Regions from separate parts of the Sporosarcina sp. FSL W7-1283 genome, predicted to be linked through region 1. Evidence: predicted binding sites of a transcription regulator. Region 1 holds the regulator's gene; the other holds the start of a gene.
What was found. Region 1 encodes NrdR, which represses ribonucleotide reductase genes. Its sites were predicted from a motif close to AACACNATATATNGTGTT; they were not measured.

Region 1 (9,526 bases):
TAGGGATGACGGGTGCTTGGTTTGTCGTCGACTCTTTAAATGGAATTGCAGAAGAGAAGTTTCGTAAACATGCTCATATCTTTTTGGAGATGGAAGATGGCAGTTTACTTATTTATTCGGATATCCGCAGATTCGGAGAGATGCGTCTTTTACAATCAGAAGAAGATTTTCCGCCTCTCCTAGATATGGCACCAGAGCCATTTTCAGAGGAAGCGCTAGATCATTTTCTCGAAATGGCGGAATCCACAAAATATAAAAGTAAAGCGATCAAAGAAGTGATCATGGATGGCAAAGTGATCTCAGGCTGTGGCAATATTTATGCAACAGAAGCATTGTTTCATATGAATATTCATCCAGCGCGAGCCGCGGAAAGAATTAGCAGAAAACGCAAAATTCTGCTGTTCAATGAAATTGTCCGCGTGCTGCAAGAGAGCATAGATGCAGGGGGCAGCACGATTTCGGATTATCGTTCTGTCAACGGCAATGCGGGAACAATGCAAAATCGATTGCATATGTACGGAAAGAAAGTGTGCAGTACGTGCGAAACGCCTACGAAAAGCAAGCAGATTGCCGGAAGGACTTCCGTCTATTGTCCTGCTTGTCAAAAATGAGGAGTGATAGAAGTGATCATTGGATTGACAGGTAGTATCGCCAGCGGCAAAAGCACAGTGGCCAACATGCTGCGTGAAAAAGGTTACCCTATTGTCGACGCAGACGTCATCGCCCGCCAAGTAGTTGAACCAGGAAGTCCTCTTTTGAATGAAATTCAACATGCATTTGGCAGTGATGTTATTCAAAAAGACGGATCACTCAATCGCGAACAACTAGGTGCACTAATTTTTCATGATGAAAATAAACGCGTCCAATTAAACGAACTCATGCACCCGGCAATTAGAGGGGAAATGGTAAGCCAGAAGGAACAATATCTGCAGCAAGGCTATCAAACTGTCATTATGGACATCCCATTGCTTTTTGAAAGCAAATTGCATTCCTATGTAGAAAAGATTCTAGTCGTCTCTGTCACTAAAGAACTGCAAAAACAGCGTCTAATCGCACGTAATGAATTGTCAGAACAAGAGGCAGATGCACGAATCGCCTCCCAGCTTGACATGGACATCAAAGAATCAAGTGCTGACGCAGTCATCCATAATAATGGCACGATAGAAGAAACTGAAAAACAGTTAGAAAAGATACTAGCTGACTGGCAAGCGACGCCTTTATAAGGAGTACCCGACGGTACCGCATAATATCCGTAGTTCGTTCGTGTTTGTAAGTAGTATTTCTTTCGTATATTTAGAAAATTTATTTTTTAAAATAAACATCTAATAGTGTTGGCTAAATCGTAATATGTGTTATACTAATTAACGATAAAAGATAATAAGTATAACATACATGCAGGAGGATCCCTTTCATGACTACTACAATTGCAATTAACGGACTCGGCCGTATTGGACGGATGGTATTCCGTCAAATCATCAAGGAAGAAGATGTTAATTTAGTTGCCGTAAACGCGACATATCCAGCAGAAACGATTGCTCACCTATTAAAATATGATTCCACTCACGGTGTGTTTGACGGTGACATTCAAACTGAAGAAAATGCCATCATTGTAGACGGCAAACGTGTACAACTCATTTCTGAACGCGACCCATCAAAGCTGCCGTGGAAAGAACTCGGCGTAGACATCGTGATCGAATCAACAGGTGTATTTAATTCGCGTGAAAAAGCAGCACTTCACTTAGGGTCTGGAGCAAAGAAAGTAATCTTGACGGCTCCTGGTAAAAATGAAGATGTCACAGTAGTACTTGGTGTTAACGATGACAAATTGGACGTTGAAAAACACAGCGTTATTTCGAATGCCAGCTGTACGACCAACTGTTTGGCGCCAGTAGCAAAAGTATTGAACGATGAATTCGGTATTGTGAATGGCTTAATGACAACGGTACATGCTTACACGAATGACCAGAAAAATTTGGATAATCCACATAAAGATTTACGTCGTGCTCGCTCTTGCGGCGAGTCAATTATCCCAACTTCAACTGGAGCAGCGAAAGCATTATCTTTAGTCCTTCCTGAACTTGAAGGGAAAATTCATGGCTTGGCATTACGTATTCCAACACCGAACGTATCACTTGTAGACTTAGTTGTAGACGTAGAAAAAGATGTGACTGTTGAAGAAGTGAATAATGCATTTCTAAAAGCAGCAAATGGACCATTGAAAGGTATCATGCGTTTCACGACGGAACCGCTTGTTTCTATCGACTTCAACACGACAACAGAATCTGCAACGATTGACGGTCTTTCCACGATGGTAATGGGGGATCGTAAGATAAAAGTACTTGCTTGGTATGACAATGAGTGGGGCTATTCAGCACGCGTAGTCCAATTAACTAAAAAAGTAGCAGCTGCTTTGGACAATAAAGTAATTTCATAATGGCAGAGCGAACACTTCACCATAATCGGTGAAGTGTTTTTCATTACCCTTCTGTTGTTGTACCGGCAGTTTCTGTTATAATGAAAGGTACCAATTAAAAATGCGGAGGAACCGACTATGTTATGTCCAGCTTGCCATTACAATGGAACACGCGTTATCGATTCGCGTCCGGCAGAAGAAAATCGCTCAATTCGTAGAAGACGTGAATGCGAAAAATGTAGTTATCGTTTCACGACTTTTGAAAAAGTAGAACATACCCCGCTCATTGTCGTCAAAAAAGACGCAACGCGCGAGGAGTTCAGCAGTGAAAAATTGCTTAGAGGTTTAATTCGTGCCTGTGAAAAGCGAGCCGTCCCTATAGAAAAATTGAAAGGTATTGTTATCTCGATTGAAAAAGAGCTGCGAAGTGCAGGGATCGTAGAAATAGACTCCGATCAAGTAGGTGAAATGGTGATGGAACGGTTGATTGACGTAGACGAAGTTGCATACGTCCGCTTCGCTTCTGTTTATCGGCAATACAAAGATATCACCGTGTTCATAGATGAATTACAGCATTTACAAAGCAGGAAAGACCAACAAGAGTAAATTGTTTAACCAGAGGAGGAGGAGATTGTCATAATGCTTTATACAGAACTACAGCCTGTCGATTCCTTCCAAGTAAAACTAGCGCATCCTTTTTCCGTTTATGACCGGCAGATGATCACTTTGTTTTATCAGCCACTCATCGGTTCAGAGGCTGTCAGTTTGTTTTTGACACTTTGGACGGATGCTGAAAATATGGAGGCCCAAGAGCATACTCATTACTATTTAATGAATATCTTATCATTCCCACTTCAAAGAATTTTTGAAGCGAGAATTTCATTAGAGGCGATTGGATTGCTTCGGACTTATAAAAAAACAGTTGAGATGGAGAACCGCTCTTTTCTATACGAGTTACTGCCGCCGCTAGATGCGCCTTCTTTCTTTCACGATCCGTTATTATCCACTTTTTTATTCAGTAAAATAGGTGAACAGCCATATCGCCAACTACGCAGCCGGTTTCTTCAAGAATCAATCAATGAAGAAATGTATCAAGACATTTCCCGTACTTTTTTAGATGTATTTCAGCCTGCAAGAGGGGATCAGGCTATGGAGTTAACATATGGCTTGGAGTTTCAAGGGAAAACAGTTGCCCCTGGAATCCCTTTTTATATGTCAGATTTCAACTTCGAGTTATTTTATAGCGGACTGTCTGAACAAATGATTCCGAAGTCTTCACTTCGCAGTATTTCCCAGGAAATGATAGCAAAACTTTCTTTTTTATATACATTGACGCCTTTGGATATGCAAAAAGTTGTGATGATTGCAATGGACGAAAACCATCAAGTTACAGAGGAGCGGGCGCGAAAAGCCGCCGCTGAATTTTATAAGATGAACCGCTCGAAAGTGCCGCCTCGTTTAAAGAAAGCATTCGCTTTACCGGTAAATGATGAGCCAATGCCAGAAGACTTGAGTCGGGAAGAAGAGTTGGTTTATTATTTAGAAAATATTTCTACAATTGATATGCTAAGGCAGATTACTGACAAAGAACCATTATCAGTCGATATTAATTTAGCAGAAGAACTTATTCTGACTCACGAGTTTCCAATTGGTGTTGTAAATGCGTTGTTCCAATACATCATGTTGCGTAACGATATGAAAATTACGAAAGGCTTTGCAGAACGCATTGCCTCTCATTGGGCAAGTAAAAAAGTAGAGGATGTCAAGACAGCGCTTGAGCTTGCACGAAAAGAACATGATAAATATATGAAGTGGCTAAAAGAAGGAAAACAGCCGAATACAGGTACACGAAAACCAATTCGAGAAGAGAAAGTGCCTGAATGGTTTACCAAACGTACCAATAAATCGAAAAAAGCAGAAACGCCTTCTGATTTTAACGTAGAGGAAGAACGACGGAAATTAATGAAGGAACTGGGGATTCAAGAAACAGAGGTGAAATAATTGGAACGAATCGGAGATGCTATGAAGCGGGTGGTCAATGCTCCTTCATTGGCTGCAAAATACGAGGAACTTCGGCAAGAAGTGCTAGAAGACATTGCTGTCCAGCAATTCATCAGTGAACATTCAGACGAAATCAATACAGAAGTAGTGAATCGCAGTTTAGGGAAACTGTATGAGTTCTCAACCGCCTCGCATGCTTGTGAACGCTGTCCAAACCTAGAAGGCTGCGTCAATGTCATGAAAGGATTCGAACCCAAACTGGTAATCGCACAGCGTCTCATCGACCTGGACTACGTCGTCTGTCCGACCAAGCAACTTGACGATGAACGTCGAAATGTATCGAAAATGGTCAATAGCATGTATATGCCAAAAGATGTGATGGAAGCTCGACTGTCAAATGTCGATTTTAAAACTGAAGACAGCCGTGTCCAAATCATGCGGGTTGCGAAGAATTTTTTGAACACGATTGACTCCACAGGTGAGATTCCTGAACGCGGTTTGTATTTGTATGGAGATTATGGAGTTGGGAAGTCCTTCATATTAGGCGCTTTGGCGAATGAACTGGCAACACGTAAAATTCAAACAGTCGTTGTATACGTCCCAGAGTTTTTACGTGAAATGAAGCAATCTATCCAAAACCAGACATTGGATGAAAAAGTGGAATTCGTCAAAAAAGCTCCGATATTAATGTTGGATGATATCGGTGCTGAAACGATGTCAAGCTGGACCAGAGATGAAGTGCTCGGTACCATCTTGCAATATCGAATGGCCGAAAAATTGCCTGTCTTCTTCACATCCAATTTCGATTACGATGTGCTCGAACATCATTTGACCACATCTCAGCGCGGTGAAAAGGAACCGATGAAAGCAGGCCGGCTCATGGAAAGAATTCGCATGGTCAGCACTCCGCTCAAACTGGGCGGTAAAAACTGGCGGGATTGATGTTATATAATGTTTTTTATTAAGGCTTAAAGCGTCCCGTCTGCAGCATAAATCTCGTGTCGCCGCTAAACTTTACTTATGCCATTTCATCGGATTTTGGTTATGAAATTAAGGAAATAAGAAAATAAACTTGCAATTCCGCTCAGACTTTTTTATACTATTACTCAGTTCAATATAAATAATTTGTCAAAATGCATCGAAGAGGACAACAGTTACTTTTTCACCTTTCAGAGAGTAGGGGCATGGCTGAAACCCTTGCAGGCAGGAAAAATAATTTACCACCTCCAAGCAGCATCAGTGAATATAGTAGCTGATGACGGTAACGGCCCGTTAGCCGATCGAAAGCTTCATCTATTCGCAAATGCGAACAGAAGGAAGAAGGGTGGAACCACGAGCTCAAGCCTCGTCCCTTTAGGGATGAGGCTTTTTTGTGTTCAAAAAAAGAAAGGGAGTATGGCAAAATGGCAGAAAACATTCATTTAACATTTCCGGATGGAGCAGTAAAGGAATTTGAAAATGGTACAACAACAGAAGATGTTGCGGGGTCTATCAGTCCTGGATTGCGAAAAAGTGCATTGGCAGGGAAAATTGGAGATCAGCTAATCGATTTGAAAACTCCGATCCATGAAGATGGGGAAATCAGTATCGTGACACCAACTTCAGACGAAGCATTGGAAATCTTACGTCATAGTACTGCTCACCTTTTAGCACAAGCTGTCAAACGTAAGTTTCCTGACGCGAAGCTTGGAATCGGTCCGGTTATTGAAAACGGATTTTACTATGATATCGATTCACCGACGCCGATCACAGCAGAGGATCTACCAGAATTAGAAAAAGAAATGAAACGGATCATTGGTGAAAATCTTCCTATTGTGCGTCATGATGTTTCACGAGAAGAAGCAGAAAAACGTTTCAAAGAAATTGATGATGAATATAAATTGGAACTTCTTGAAGCAATTCCCGAGGGTGAACAAGTCTCAATCTATGAACAAGGCGAGTTTTTCGACCTTTGCCGTGGAATTCACGTACCGTCTACCGGTAAACTAAAAGAGTTCAAATTGCTCAGCATTGCGGGCGCTTATTGGAGAGGGAACTCTGACAATAAAATGCTTCAACGTATTTACGGAACAGCTTTCTTCAAAAAAGATGAACTGAAAGAGCATTTGCGTTTATTGGAAGAAGCGAAAGAGCGTGACCACCGTAAAATCGGTAAAGAACTGAACCTTTTTACGAACTCTCAAAAAGTAGGACAAGGTTTGCCGCTATGGCTGCCAAAAGGCGCTACAATTCGTCGAGTCATCGAACGGTATATTGTAGATAAAGAGGAAAGACTGGGTTACGATCACGTCTATACACCTGTTTTGGGAAGTGTAGATTTATACAAGACATCCGGACACTGGGACCACTATCAAGACAGCATCTTCCCGGTGATGGAAATGGATAATGAAAGCCTGATCCTGCGCCCGATGAACTGTCCTCATCATATGATGGTCTATAAGAATGGTATTCACTCTTACAGGAACTTACCTGTTCGAATTGCTGAACTTGGAACAATGCATCGTTATGAAATGTCTGGGGCACTTTCCGGTTTGCAAAGGGTACGCGGAATGACGTTAAACGATGCGCATATCTTTGTTCGTCCTGATCAAATTAAAGAAGAATTGAAAAATGTAATTTTATTAATTATCGAAGTGTATAAAGACTTTAATATTAAAGATTATACGTTCCGTCTGTCATATCGTGATCCCGCGGATACAAAGAAATACTTTGATGATGATGAAATGTGGGAACGCGCACAGTCCATGCTGAAAGAAGCAATGGATGAGTTAGAGCTTCCTTATACAGAAGAAGAAGGCGAAGCCGCATTCTATGGTCCGAAACTGGATGTTCAAGTGAAAACAGCTATCGGCATGGAAGAAACACTTTCTACGGCACAACTCGATTTCCTTCAGCCTGAACGCTTCGACTTAACGTACATTGGCGAAGACGGGAAACAACATCGTCCAGTCGTCATCCACCGTGGTGTCGTATCCACAATGGAACGTTTCGTTGCATTCTTAATTGAAGAGTATAAAGGAGCCTTCCCAACTTGGCTTGCACCTGTTCAAGTAGAAGTGATCCCGGTCTCGCCTGAAGTGCATTTCGACTATGCAAATCAAGTGAAAGAGCAATTGACAGCAGCTGGATTCCGCGTCGATGTAGACAGCCGTGATGAGAAGATCGGTTACAAAATCCGTGAAGCGCAAGTTCAAAAAGTACCTTATATGCTCGTCCTTGGAGATAAAGAGGTCGAGTCCGGTGAGGTCAATGTCCGGAAGTATGGTGAACAAAAATCCGAAAGCATGTCTTTCGAAGCGTTCTTGGAATTGATTCAGGAAGACGTGAAGAAAGACTAAATCTTTTTAGGGGTTTGCTTTCTCTAACTGGACAATTAGTTTTGTGCCGTCGTTCGACTTATAGTGTGTCCGGGACGAAGTACATGTTGTGCTTTGGCATGGGGGATTGCCTCCCGCTAAGAGCCAACTAGCAAAGGACGCTAGCTGTCTCTTGGCTTCGGCCGACCCCGCAGTTGCGGCTTTGCTGGTGTGATGAAGCTAATAAGTGTATTGTTTAAAACTAAGAAAGCTCCGGCACCTGGTTTAGTAGTCAGAAGCCCATGAGCGAAAATATATACCCGGGGCTTTCACTTACTCAACGAAGGCGCCTTACAAGCGGTAGGCGGAGTGATGAGACAGACAGGCGCTTTTCCTGACTGGCTCGTCGCGGGAGCCATCCGCAAGCGCCGAAGTAGTTTCAATGACGTTACTCATTTTTTGTTCCGTTGCTCGAATACCAGTGTGTCCTAGACAGAGTACATGTTGTGCTTTGGCACCGCTACGCCGCTGGGGAATTGCCTCCCGCCAAGAGCCAACTAGCAAAAAGCGCTAGCTGTCTCCTGGCTTCGGCTGACCCCGCAGTTGCGGCTTCGCTAGTGTGGTAAAACTAGTGAGAAAAGTGTTTAAAGTTGGGGAAACTTCGGCAACCGATTTAGTAGTCAGAAGCCAATGTGCAAAAATATATACCTAGGGCCTTCACTCACTAAACGAAGGCGCCTTACCAGCGGTAGGCGGAGTGATGGGACAGACAGGTGCACTTCCTGACTGGCTCATCGCGGGAGCCATCCGCAAGCGCCGAAGTGATTTCAATAACGTTACTTATTTTTGCTGTTTTTTGCTTAAGAAAATAATAGTTGCCAAATATTCACGAGTGAGCTATACTATGAAAGTTGAATTCTTTTGAATCTAAAATGTGCATTCGATAACAAGTTTCAAACCTAGTTGTTGACACGTTATCCAAAACATGATAAAGTAAATAAGGTTAAATGAATACAGTTTGTGGTATAAGAAGAGGCTACCCGCTTCTCACCTGATCGACGCAATAAAGTTGTTGACAGGTTGGCACATGAGTGAATTTCTATGCATGCATTGCATAGATTACTTACGCGGGTAGACAAATAACATTTGTCTACTTTTTTTATTTCGTAAAATGAATGGACCTGTGGGATCGGATTATTCGACATACCCAATACGTGTATTCACGAGACAACATTCGGAGGTGGATTACTATTAGCAAAGACATGTACGTAAATGACGGTATCCGAGCACGTGAACTACGCTTAATTGATCACAATGGTGAGCAACTCGGTATCAAAACACGTAATGAAGCTTTGGATATTGCTGCTCGAGTGAACCTGGACCTTGTTCTTGTCGCTCCACAAGCGAAGCCCCCAGTAGCTCGTGTTATGGACTATGGAAAGTTCAAGTTCGAACAGCAAAAGAAAGAGCGTGAAGTTCGTAAAAATCAAAAGATCATCAATTTGAAAGAAGTTCGGCTAAGCCCGACAATTGATGAGCATGATTTCCAAACGAAACTTCGTAACGGAATCAAGTTCCTCGAAAATGGGGACAAGGTAAAAGCTTCGATTCGTTTCCGTGGCCGTGCGATCACGCACAAAGAAATTGGCCAACGTGTGCTCGATCGCTTTGCAGAAGCTTGCAAAGAAGTCGCAACTGTTGAAGTAAAACCAAAAATGGAAGGCCGGAGCATGTTCTTAATACTTGCACCGCTTGCCGAAAAAAAGTAACACGAACAATTTAGGAGGAACAGAACATGCCAAAAATGAAAACTCAC
Region 2 (9,526 bases), 460 kb from region 1:
TCGGTTTGGTCGATGAAAAATTGGCCAATCATGCGTTAATTGCCGTAACAGAACAACGTACAAAAGAAGAAATCGATGCACTCGTGCAAGAACTGGAGGCTTTCCATGCATAACGAAAATCAACCACTCATTTTTGAAATGTCAAAAGCTGGACGTGTCGGTTACAGTTTACCCGAATTGGATGTACCTGAAGTAGATGTAGCGTCTATTTTGCCGCAGCCACTCATTCGTCAAGTAGACGTTGAACTTCCGGAGGTAGCGGAACTGGACATCATGCGCCACTACACAGCGCTATCCAGACGGAACCACGGAGTAGATTCAGGATTTTATCCGCTCGGTTCTTGTACAATGAAGTACAACCCGAAGATCAATGAAGCCGTCGCACGTTTCCCTGGTTTTGCACGTGTTCATCCACTGCAAGATGAATCAACGGTACAAGGTGCTTTGGAAGTAGCATATGATCTGCAGGAACATCTGGCTGAAATTACAGGTATGCCGGCGGTCACATTACAGCCTGCAGCCGGGGCGCACGGTGAATGGACGGCATTGATGATGATCCGTGCTTTCCATGAAGCAAACGGCGATACGGAGCGGACAAAAGTGCTTGTGCCTGACTCAGCTCACGGTACGAATCCTGCTTCTGCCACAGTGGCTGGTTTTGATACGGTGACAGTGAAGTCGAATGACAACGGACTGGTGGACCTGGAAGATTTAAGGTCTAAAGTAGGCAGCGATACGGCCGCGTTGATGTTGACGAATCCGAATACGCTTGGTCTGTTTGAGGAAGATATTCTAGAAATGGCGGAAATCGTTCACGGAGTGGGCGGCAAACTGTATTACGACGGAGCGAACTTGAACGCTGTTATGTCAAAAGCACGGCCAGGCGATATGGGCTTTGATGCGGTTCATTTGAACTTGCATAAAACATTTACGGGTCCACACGGCGGCGGTGGCCCAGGTTCTGGTCCAGTTGGCGTAACGGAGGAATTGGCCGCGTTCATGCCGAAACCGATTATTGCGAAGAAAGAAGATCGTTATGTTCTTGATTATGATGTACCGCAGTCAATCGGCCGCGTGAAACCATACTACGGTAACTTCGGTATTTATTTACGCGCTTACACATATATCCGTACGATGGGTCCGGATGGCTTGAAAGCCGTGACGGAATACGCTGTGTTGAATGCCAACTATATGATGCGTCGTCTGGAGCCTTATTTCGATTTGCCGTATACACAACATTGTAAACACGAATTTGTGTTGTCGGGTCGTCGTCAAAAGAAATTAGGCGTGCGCACGCTCGATATGGCGAAACGCCTCCTGGATTTCGGTTACCATCCGCCAACGATTTATTTCCCGTTGAATGTTGAAGAGGGCATGATGATTGAGCCGACGGAAACAGAGTCTAAGGAGACACTGGATGCGTTTATTGAGGCAATGATTCAAATTGCTAAAGAGGTAGAAGAGAACCCTGAAATCGTCCAGGAAGCACCGCATACGACAGTAATCGGCCGCTTGGATGAAACAAAGGCAGCTCGCAAGCCGGTATTGCGTTACACGAAGGAGAAGCTTAACCAATAAGAAAAGGAGAGACGGAATGACTCGTCTCTCCTTTTTTACGCGAACATTAAAATCCGATAGAAGAATCGGTATCCCAATCATTTCGAGTGGCTTGCCTATGTTGTTTTTGTAGTTGCCGGATGCGTTCATTATAAATAATAATGCCTTCGTAATGGTAGGTTAGGGCAATCGACATATACAATTCATTTAATTGAGAGATCGATAAGCCTTTTGTTTTTTTAGCTATTTCATTCGTTGCGTTGTCATCCAATAGTTTCTTGCGATCAAGTTTTTCGATATATTGTTTCCGTACTTCTTCAATAGGAGAGACGATTTCATACGTACTATCGAAGCGGCCTGCCCGATTGATTAAAGCAGGGTCAATCCGTTCGGGATAGTTCGTCGTGCCAATGATGAATAAACCGTCTCTGACGTGCACACCGTCTAATATATTCAAAAAAGTACTTCGCATATGTTCTGGCATAGAGTCAATATCCTCAATAACGAGAATTGCAGGCGCCAGCCGTTCCACTGTAGAAAACACTTCCTGTACGGAATGACTCCCTGTGAATTCCGTGATTTGCCAATAAACAACAGGTGCGTCAGTTGTTCCGGTAATCGAGCGAACAAGTGTCGTTTTGCCGTTGCCCGGAGAGCCATAGAGCAAAATTCCTCGTTTATATGGCAATCCGTATTCTTTGAAAAATGCACCGTCGTCATGGAAAAATTCATCGATTGAGCGGTAAAGCTCGTTTTTTAAATGCTCATCCAATAATACGTCGCTTCGTTCAATTTGTTCTCCTAAGCCGTAAGTTTTCTTTTCGATTCCTTCTTCCGTGTCGACTAAATACGTGATATTCGTCTTCATCGACTCGCGTTGCAGATTATTCAATTCTTCAATAAAGTTCTTCACATGCTCTGCCGACGGAGCGAAGACCGTATGTTCCGACCAAGTAGAACCAGTGGCGACATAATAGCTAATATTCGCGATCGCTATTTGATGGTCAGGAAAAAAGATCAACTGATTGTCAATTGTTTCAGCGCTTTGTAAAGCAAAACCACTTGTTGATCCATCTTGCTGAATCTTTTCTGTGGGCAGCGTCTCATAAATGTGGCAAAGTGATTGATAGGGCAATTTTTTACGATGGATCAGTTCAGGGAGCATCGTCTCTGTATACGAAGCGAATTCATCTACTTGGACAATCCGCCAATCCGCAGCGGAGTGCTTGTTAAGTTTATTTATAATGGCCTGGATGATGACGCTGTAATTTTGGTAATGAGGCAATTTTTCATAGTGGTCCGAGCTGAGAGAGATTAAAAATTCCTGTTTCATCGATTGTGTAATTCTCCTTTAGAAATAGTAAATCCTCCCGGTTAAGGAGGATCTAGTATTATTATTTTGTTTTGATCTTGCCTGTCCACTGCTTGAACCCGCCACGTAGTTGATAGATTTCCGTACAACCTTTTTTCTTAAGGAATAAAGCTGCGCGGCCTGTACGGCTAGTGTTTTGGTCGTAAAGATAAATCGGCTTATCAGGACGTATTTCTCTATAGCGCTGGGTAAACTGAGTGAATGGAATATTTCGTGCACCTAAAATATGTCCAGCGTCGAAATCTTTTGGTTCACGGATGTCAATCAGTTGTGCTTTTCGGTATCCTTGAATGAATTCTTCCTGTGTTAAAGTGGTAAGAGCTTTTCCCACCCGAACATATGTAATAACGAAATAAAGAATGATCGCGAGCACAATGGCTCCTAAAATATAATACGTCAAAAAACTTCCCCCTTTTATCAATATCTCTAGTATAAAGATTTTCTAGCATCAGTTCAATCGGAATGATAAAATGTAATGCGTTATTGTTTTTTTCGTTCACGATTTCATATAGCATAAATGCAGTACGATAGACGAAGGAGAATGAATATGACAAAAGCAGTTTGGCATTATGTGGATTCGGGTAAGTGTACACCTTCTTTCAATATGGCGCTGGATGAAGCGCTTCTTGACTTACATAGCCGTGGGGAAATCGGACCGGTTCTGCGTTTTTATGAATGGTCTCCCGCAACATTATCCATCGGTTATTTTCAGCGTATAGAAAAAGATATCGATATGGAAAAGGTAAAAGAACTGGAGTTGGGCTTTGTCCGCAGACCGACGGGTGGCAGAGGCGTTCTGCATGAGCATGAATTGACTTACAGTGTGATTGTCAGTGAGCACTATAAAGGAATGCCGGAATCCGTCACAGAAGCATATCGTGTGATCTCAGGCGGTCTGCTCCAAGGCTTCCGCAACTTAGGTTTGCAGGCGGAGTTCTCCATTCCGGATAAAGACGTGACGGACCAATTAAGGAACCCTAAGAGTGGGGTTTGCTTCGATGCGCCAAGTTGGTATGAATTAGTGGTGGAAGGAAAAAAAGTCGCGGGCAGTGCGCAGACACGTCAAAAAGGAGTGATTCTTCAACACGGTGCCATACTGATGAGTCTAGATGTAGACAAGCTGACGTCTATTTTTAAATATTCATCTCCGGAGTTGAAGGAACGTGTGCGCAGAACATTGCCAGACCGCGCAATTGCAATTGATCGGCTGACAGATCGAGACATCACAGTCGATGAATGCAAAGTGGCCTTTTCGCAAGGCTTTGAAAAGGCATTGGATATTTCATTGGAGCCACTCGAATTAACGGAAGAACAAATGGCATTGGTGCGTCAAATTGAGAATGAAAAATATGCCAATGATGACTGGAATTACAAAAAGTAAAGTTAGTTCTTTTGCTTTATTTTTTTAAAGGAAGGTTGTTGTATCAATCTTTTTAAACTCGAATACAAAATTTGTGGATTGACAAAGTTTCAAGATATAGTAGATTAGGGAATAGAGAGAACACAACATGTTGTGTTCTATGAAGTCGAAGGAGGATGTTATATGGTTACGGTTTCGAAACAAGGCGAGCCATTTCTGGACAAAAAGCAGTTAAATGAGGACATTTCACAATTTCATCAAGTGCACCCGATCACTGAGGATATGAAACTGACGCATAGCGGGGTGTCGCGTCTCGTGATGATCGATCGCTATTCATTTAAAGACACTGAAAAAAAGACGTTGAAGGTAGGAGACTTTGTTGTCTTGACAGTTAGGGAAGATCCGAAATTCCCTGCACGCGGATTGGGATATATTACAAAGTTGGACAAGGCAGAAGGGAAGGCGGAAATTTGGATCGAAGAAGAATACCGCTCTTCCATTGACGATCCTGAGGAACAACACAAAGGAATCATCTCGCGGCCGTTAGATGTGCTAGAGAAACCTCTTGAAGTGTATTACGAACAAATCGCAAAACGGAATGCGACAGGCTTAGCTACTGTAGAGAAAACAGCGGACAGAAGAACGCAATCGTATGAGATGTTCTACGAGCAGTTGAAATCATTAAATTTTGTTCCAGCTGGACGAGTTCTGTACGGAGCAGGTTCGGAAACGGATGTTACATTCTTCAATTGTTACGTCATGCCTTTCGTTCCGGATTCTCGTGAAGGAATTTCAGATCACCGCAAGCAAGTGATGGAAATCATGAGTCGTGGCGGCGGTGTAGGGACGAATGGTTCGACATTGCGACCGCGAAACACACTGGCACGCGGAGTGAACGGAAGATCTTCTGGTTCTGTTTCGTGGCTGGACGATATTGCAAAATTGACACATCTAGTTGAGCAGGGTGGATCAAGACGTGGAGCACAAATGATTATGTTAGCTAACTGGCACCCTGACATTTGTGAATTTATCATCTCCAAGATGCAGAATCCGCGAATTTTGCGTTATTTGATCGAAAACACGGAAGACGAGTTAATTCAGAAACTCGCGAATGAAAAATTGAATTTCAAACCATTGACACCGCAAGAAGAAGCGATGTATCAAGGTATCACGAATTATAAGCAAATTCCTGGCCAAGGCGGCTTCAACGATGCAATCATTCGCGATGCAGAGCTGAAATTGCAGGATGGCGGAACATATACAGTTCATAATCCGGAATTTTTAACAGGTGCGAATATTTCCGTTACATTAACGGATGATTTCATGAAAGCCGTGGAGGAAGACGGCGATTACGATCTTCGTTTCCCGGCAGTTGAAAATTATTCACCTGAAGAAATGGTGCATTACAACGAACAGTGGCATGAAGTCGGTGATGTGCGCGAATGGGAAAGACTTGGTCACGAAGTCCGCGTGTACCGTACGATCAAAGCCCGCGCATTATGGGATCTTATCAATATTTGCGCAACATATTCTGCGGAACCGGGAATTTTCTTTATTGATAATGCGAATGACGAAACGAATGCGAAAGCGTATGGACAGCAAGTTGTAGCGACGAACCCGTGTGGTGAACAACCACTTGCACCATATTCTGTCTGTAATTTGGCAGCTGTCAATCTTGCTGAGATGGCAGATAAAGAAACGAAGACAGTGAACTTCGAGAAATTAAAAGAAACCGTTCGAATCGGTGTGCGCATGCAAGATAACGTCATCGATGCAACCCCATATTTCTTAGAAGAAAATAAAGTACAAGCCCTTGGCGAACGCCGAGTAGGACTGGGCGTCATGGGACTCGCAGATCTTCACATCTATTGCGAAAAAGAATACGGATCGCCTGAAGGCAATCAATTGGTGGATGAAGTATTTGAAGCGATTGCGACTACTGCTTACCGCGAATCAATTGAACTTGCGAAAGAAAAAGGAAGTTTCCCATTCTTGATTGGCAAGACAGATGAAGAAACAAAAGCATTGCGTCAGGCATTTATTGAGACAGGTTATATGAAACGTATGCCTGAAGATATTCGAGAAGCGATTCTAGAGCATGGTATCCGAAACTCCCATTTACTGACAGTTGCTCCGACTGGGTCCACTGGAACAATGGTTGGAGTTTCTACCGGCCTTGAACCATATTTCTCCTTTACGTATTACCGAAGCGGACGTCTCGGTAAATTCATCGAAGTGAAAGCGGAAATCGTAGAAGAGTATTTGCAAAACAATCAAGATGCTGATCCGGAAAATTTACCAAATTGGTTTATTTCATCAATGGAGCTTGCACCTGAAGCGCATGCGGACGTACAATGCATCATCCAGCGCTGGATCGACAGCTCGATATCGAAAACGGTCAACGCGCCGCGTGGCTATACTGTTGAGCAAGTCGAGAGCGTCTATGAAAGATTGTATAAAGGTGGAGCAAAAGGCGGCACAGTATATGTCGACGGCAGCCGTGATTCGCAAGTCTTGACTCTAAAAGCGGAAGAAAATATTCCGGATACAGAAGAGTTAGTAGAAGTCACGGAACAGCCGAAAGTCGTACTCGTCAATACGATTCAAGCATTGCGTTCTACTAACGTCACAATCGGCTCTGAAGTAGGCGATACATGCCCGGTCTGCCGACAAGGTACAGTTGAGGAAATTGGCGGATGCAATACGTGTACGAATTGCCAAGCGCAATTGAAGTGTGGGCTGTAAGGAAGAAACATCTGGTTAATTCGAGTACAATAAAACACAAAGACCGCTAATTCATAATGGATTAGCGGTCTTTACAATGTGTATATACCTAACGTTCAGAAGTGTTGATGTAAGAAGAGATACGACTTATTCAATTGAGTTGGCAATCTCAACCAATGTATCAGCTGTTATTTTAGAAACTCTTTTATCAATTGCGAGCACGTATTGCCAATGATCATGTTCAAAAATCAAAAAATTAAATAACGGATGCTCAATATAAAGGGCTTTTTGTCCATTTGTAAGTGTGTAATCTTTCTGATTGGCATTACTTTTAAAAGTTAATGTATTCTCCAAAGGTAGGATAACAATTTTATAATGGTTTTCTACAATTTCACTATTAATAAACTTGATTTCCAAAGAGTCATTGAGGTTGTATTCGGTGTCTTCGGAAAATCTTCCTAATTGATGAGTGAAAGAAATAGAAGACTTGATCTTTGGCAATTTTAAAACATGGTTAAAATGACTTTCATACTTTTTCACTGTTTCATCCGGGGATGTTATATCCAATTCGAGTGTACACTTCCTCAAGGGAGGGCGGTATATTGGATGAATTCACTTTAGCTGTTCCATAAATCAATACGGAAACTACTACACCAAATAAAACCGGTAGAACCGAAAAAAACTTTTTCAATTTCATCATCCTAAATTAAATTTGAGTATAGTATGTTCCGCATAATTTCAATCATACTTTCACGGTAAAGCTCCGGTTTGCCTAGAATCAAAAACACCCCAAAAGTCAGGATACTACCCGACCTCTGAGGTGCCATTTAACTTATGACAGAATCGTTACAGGTTTCTGTTCATCCACTGCTTCTTTTTCAACCGCCACTTCCGAGTTCAACGCACTGACCCCGTATTGTTCCACTTCCAATAACTTCTCGAAAGAAGCAATCGCTACTTCCACTTGCTTATCGTCCGGCTCTTTTGTTGTCAGTAATTGCAACCAAAGTCCAGGATAGCCTAGATAACGAAGAACAGGTACATTTCGTACAGCATTGGTTAGCTGAAGTACTTCAAAAGAAACCCCCAACACGACAGGAATCAATAAAATCCGGTTGACGACACGCAGCCAAAGCGGGTCGGTTGGAACTAGGAAATAGATGAACATTCCAACGATGACTGTAAACAATATGAAACTGCTGCCGCATCGATAATGCAGTCTGGATTGCGATTGGACATTTTCAACCGTCATCTCCATATGGTTCTCATAGTTGTTGATCACTTTATGTTCCGCACCATGGTATTGGAAAACACGTTTGATGAGCGGGGTCATAGAAATAAGACCGATGTATGTCAGCAGAAGGACTAACTTGAAAAAACTTTCCAGCATAATCTGTGCGGTTTTACCAGGCGCTACCGACTGGAATAATTCAGCCAAGAAGACTGGCACGAGCGTAAAGACGAACTTGCTGAATAAAAATGTCAGCACTCCGACTGCGGCTACACCTAAAACCATTACGAGCTTCGATGTTTCTTCTTCTCCTTGCTGTTCATCTTCTTCTCCTGGCATCACATCATAGCGGTCACTCGCAAATGTTAGATGTTTTGAACCATTCCCAGCAGATTCGATCAACGCAACAATTCCCCGAATTAAAGGGATTTTCTTGAGTTTTTGACGGACGGGATGTTCTTCCCTCGGTACATGAAAATATTCAATCGTATCATCTTTCCTGCGAATGGCGGTTACCGTATCCTTTTTACCGCCAAACATTACACCTTCTATAAGTGCTTGTCCTCCGTATGCAGGAGGAGTTTTAGGTTTACCCATTACATACCCACACTTTCTGTCGTTAGAAACGATATCTATAGTGTACTAAAAAAACTGAAAATGCACCATTGAGATGTTTAAAAACAGCAAAAAAATCCGACAATGAAGCAGGAGGGATTATTATGCGAATAACTGCAACACACTTTTGGACAGCTCTGATGGCTGCTGTCTTATCTATCTTTTCATTAAAATTTCTGCAAGTCTTCAAATTTATCAAATGGTCTCCAGTCGGTTGGTCAGAAAGATTACACATATTCACTACGACTCCGGGCTGGTTCAAGTGGACTTTATTAGGAATTGTCTGCTTCGTACTTTTTTTTCTTTTATATATGATCGCGCTCTTTACATCCAAAATTCCACCTTCAGTATCGTCTCTGATCATCACCATCATTGCGCTGTTTTTCATTGAATGGGCAATCCATGTAAACGCAGAATTAACAATGAAGCAATTTTTGAAAAAACTATCCATCCCATTTGCTTGTCTACTCGCGATGGTCGTCCGATTTGTTATCGGCACATCCGTCTATATGAGAAAAACGTTTTAAAACAGAAATAGAATTAGTTTGTCAGCCTAACTCATTGTGCTAAAATAGGAAGGAAAATGAGTGGGAGGGAATTAGATGGAACTGTTACTGTTAAATGGTCCGAACTTGAATCGTTTGGGCAAGAGAGAGCCTGATATCTA

Region 2: the regulator NrdR is predicted to act here: its motif matches at 4,430-4,447, upstream of MKY93_RS08305 (vitamin B12-dependent ribonucleotide reductase).

Annotation. Positions count from the first base shown of each region.
Region 1 covers NZ_JBBOOL010000001.1:2,159,601-2,169,126, reverse strand. The annotation lists gene mutM (bifunctional DNA-formamidopyrimidine glycosylase/DNA-(apurinic or apyrimidinic site) lyase) at 1-611, shown strand, start outside; gene coaE (dephospho-CoA kinase) at 624-1,223, shown strand; gene MKY93_RS10710 (glyceraldehyde-3-phosphate dehydrogenase) at 1,412-2,434, shown strand; gene nrdR (transcriptional regulator NrdR) at 2,552-3,019, shown strand; gene MKY93_RS10700 (replication initiation and membrane attachment family protein) at 3,053-4,414, shown strand; gene dnaI (primosomal protein DnaI) at 4,415-5,356, shown strand; T-box leader at 5,544-5,770, shown strand; gene thrS (threonine--tRNA ligase) at 5,818-7,752, shown strand; gene infC (translation initiation factor IF-3) at 8,973-9,479, shown strand; gene rpmI (50S ribosomal protein L35) at 9,506-9,526, shown strand, end outside.
Region 2 covers NZ_JBBOOL010000001.1:1,703,238-1,712,763, forward strand. The annotation lists gene gcvPA (aminomethyl-transferring glycine dehydrogenase subunit GcvPA) at 1-113, shown strand, start outside; gene gcvPB (aminomethyl-transferring glycine dehydrogenase subunit GcvPB) at 106-1,578, shown strand; gene MKY93_RS08290 (ATP-binding protein) at 1,625-2,890, opposite strand; gene MKY93_RS08295 (rhodanese-like domain-containing protein) at 2,952-3,305, opposite strand; gene MKY93_RS08300 (lipoate--protein ligase family protein) at 3,477-4,310, shown strand; gene MKY93_RS08305 (vitamin B12-dependent ribonucleotide reductase) at 4,473-7,034, shown strand; gene MKY93_RS08310 (hypothetical protein) at 7,161-7,553, opposite strand; gene MKY93_RS08315 (hypothetical protein) at 7,558-7,704, opposite strand; gene MKY93_RS08320 (DUF1385 domain-containing protein) at 7,846-8,841, opposite strand; gene MKY93_RS08325 (hypothetical protein) at 8,964-9,386, shown strand; gene aroQ (type II 3-dehydroquinate dehydratase) at 9,462-9,526, shown strand, end outside.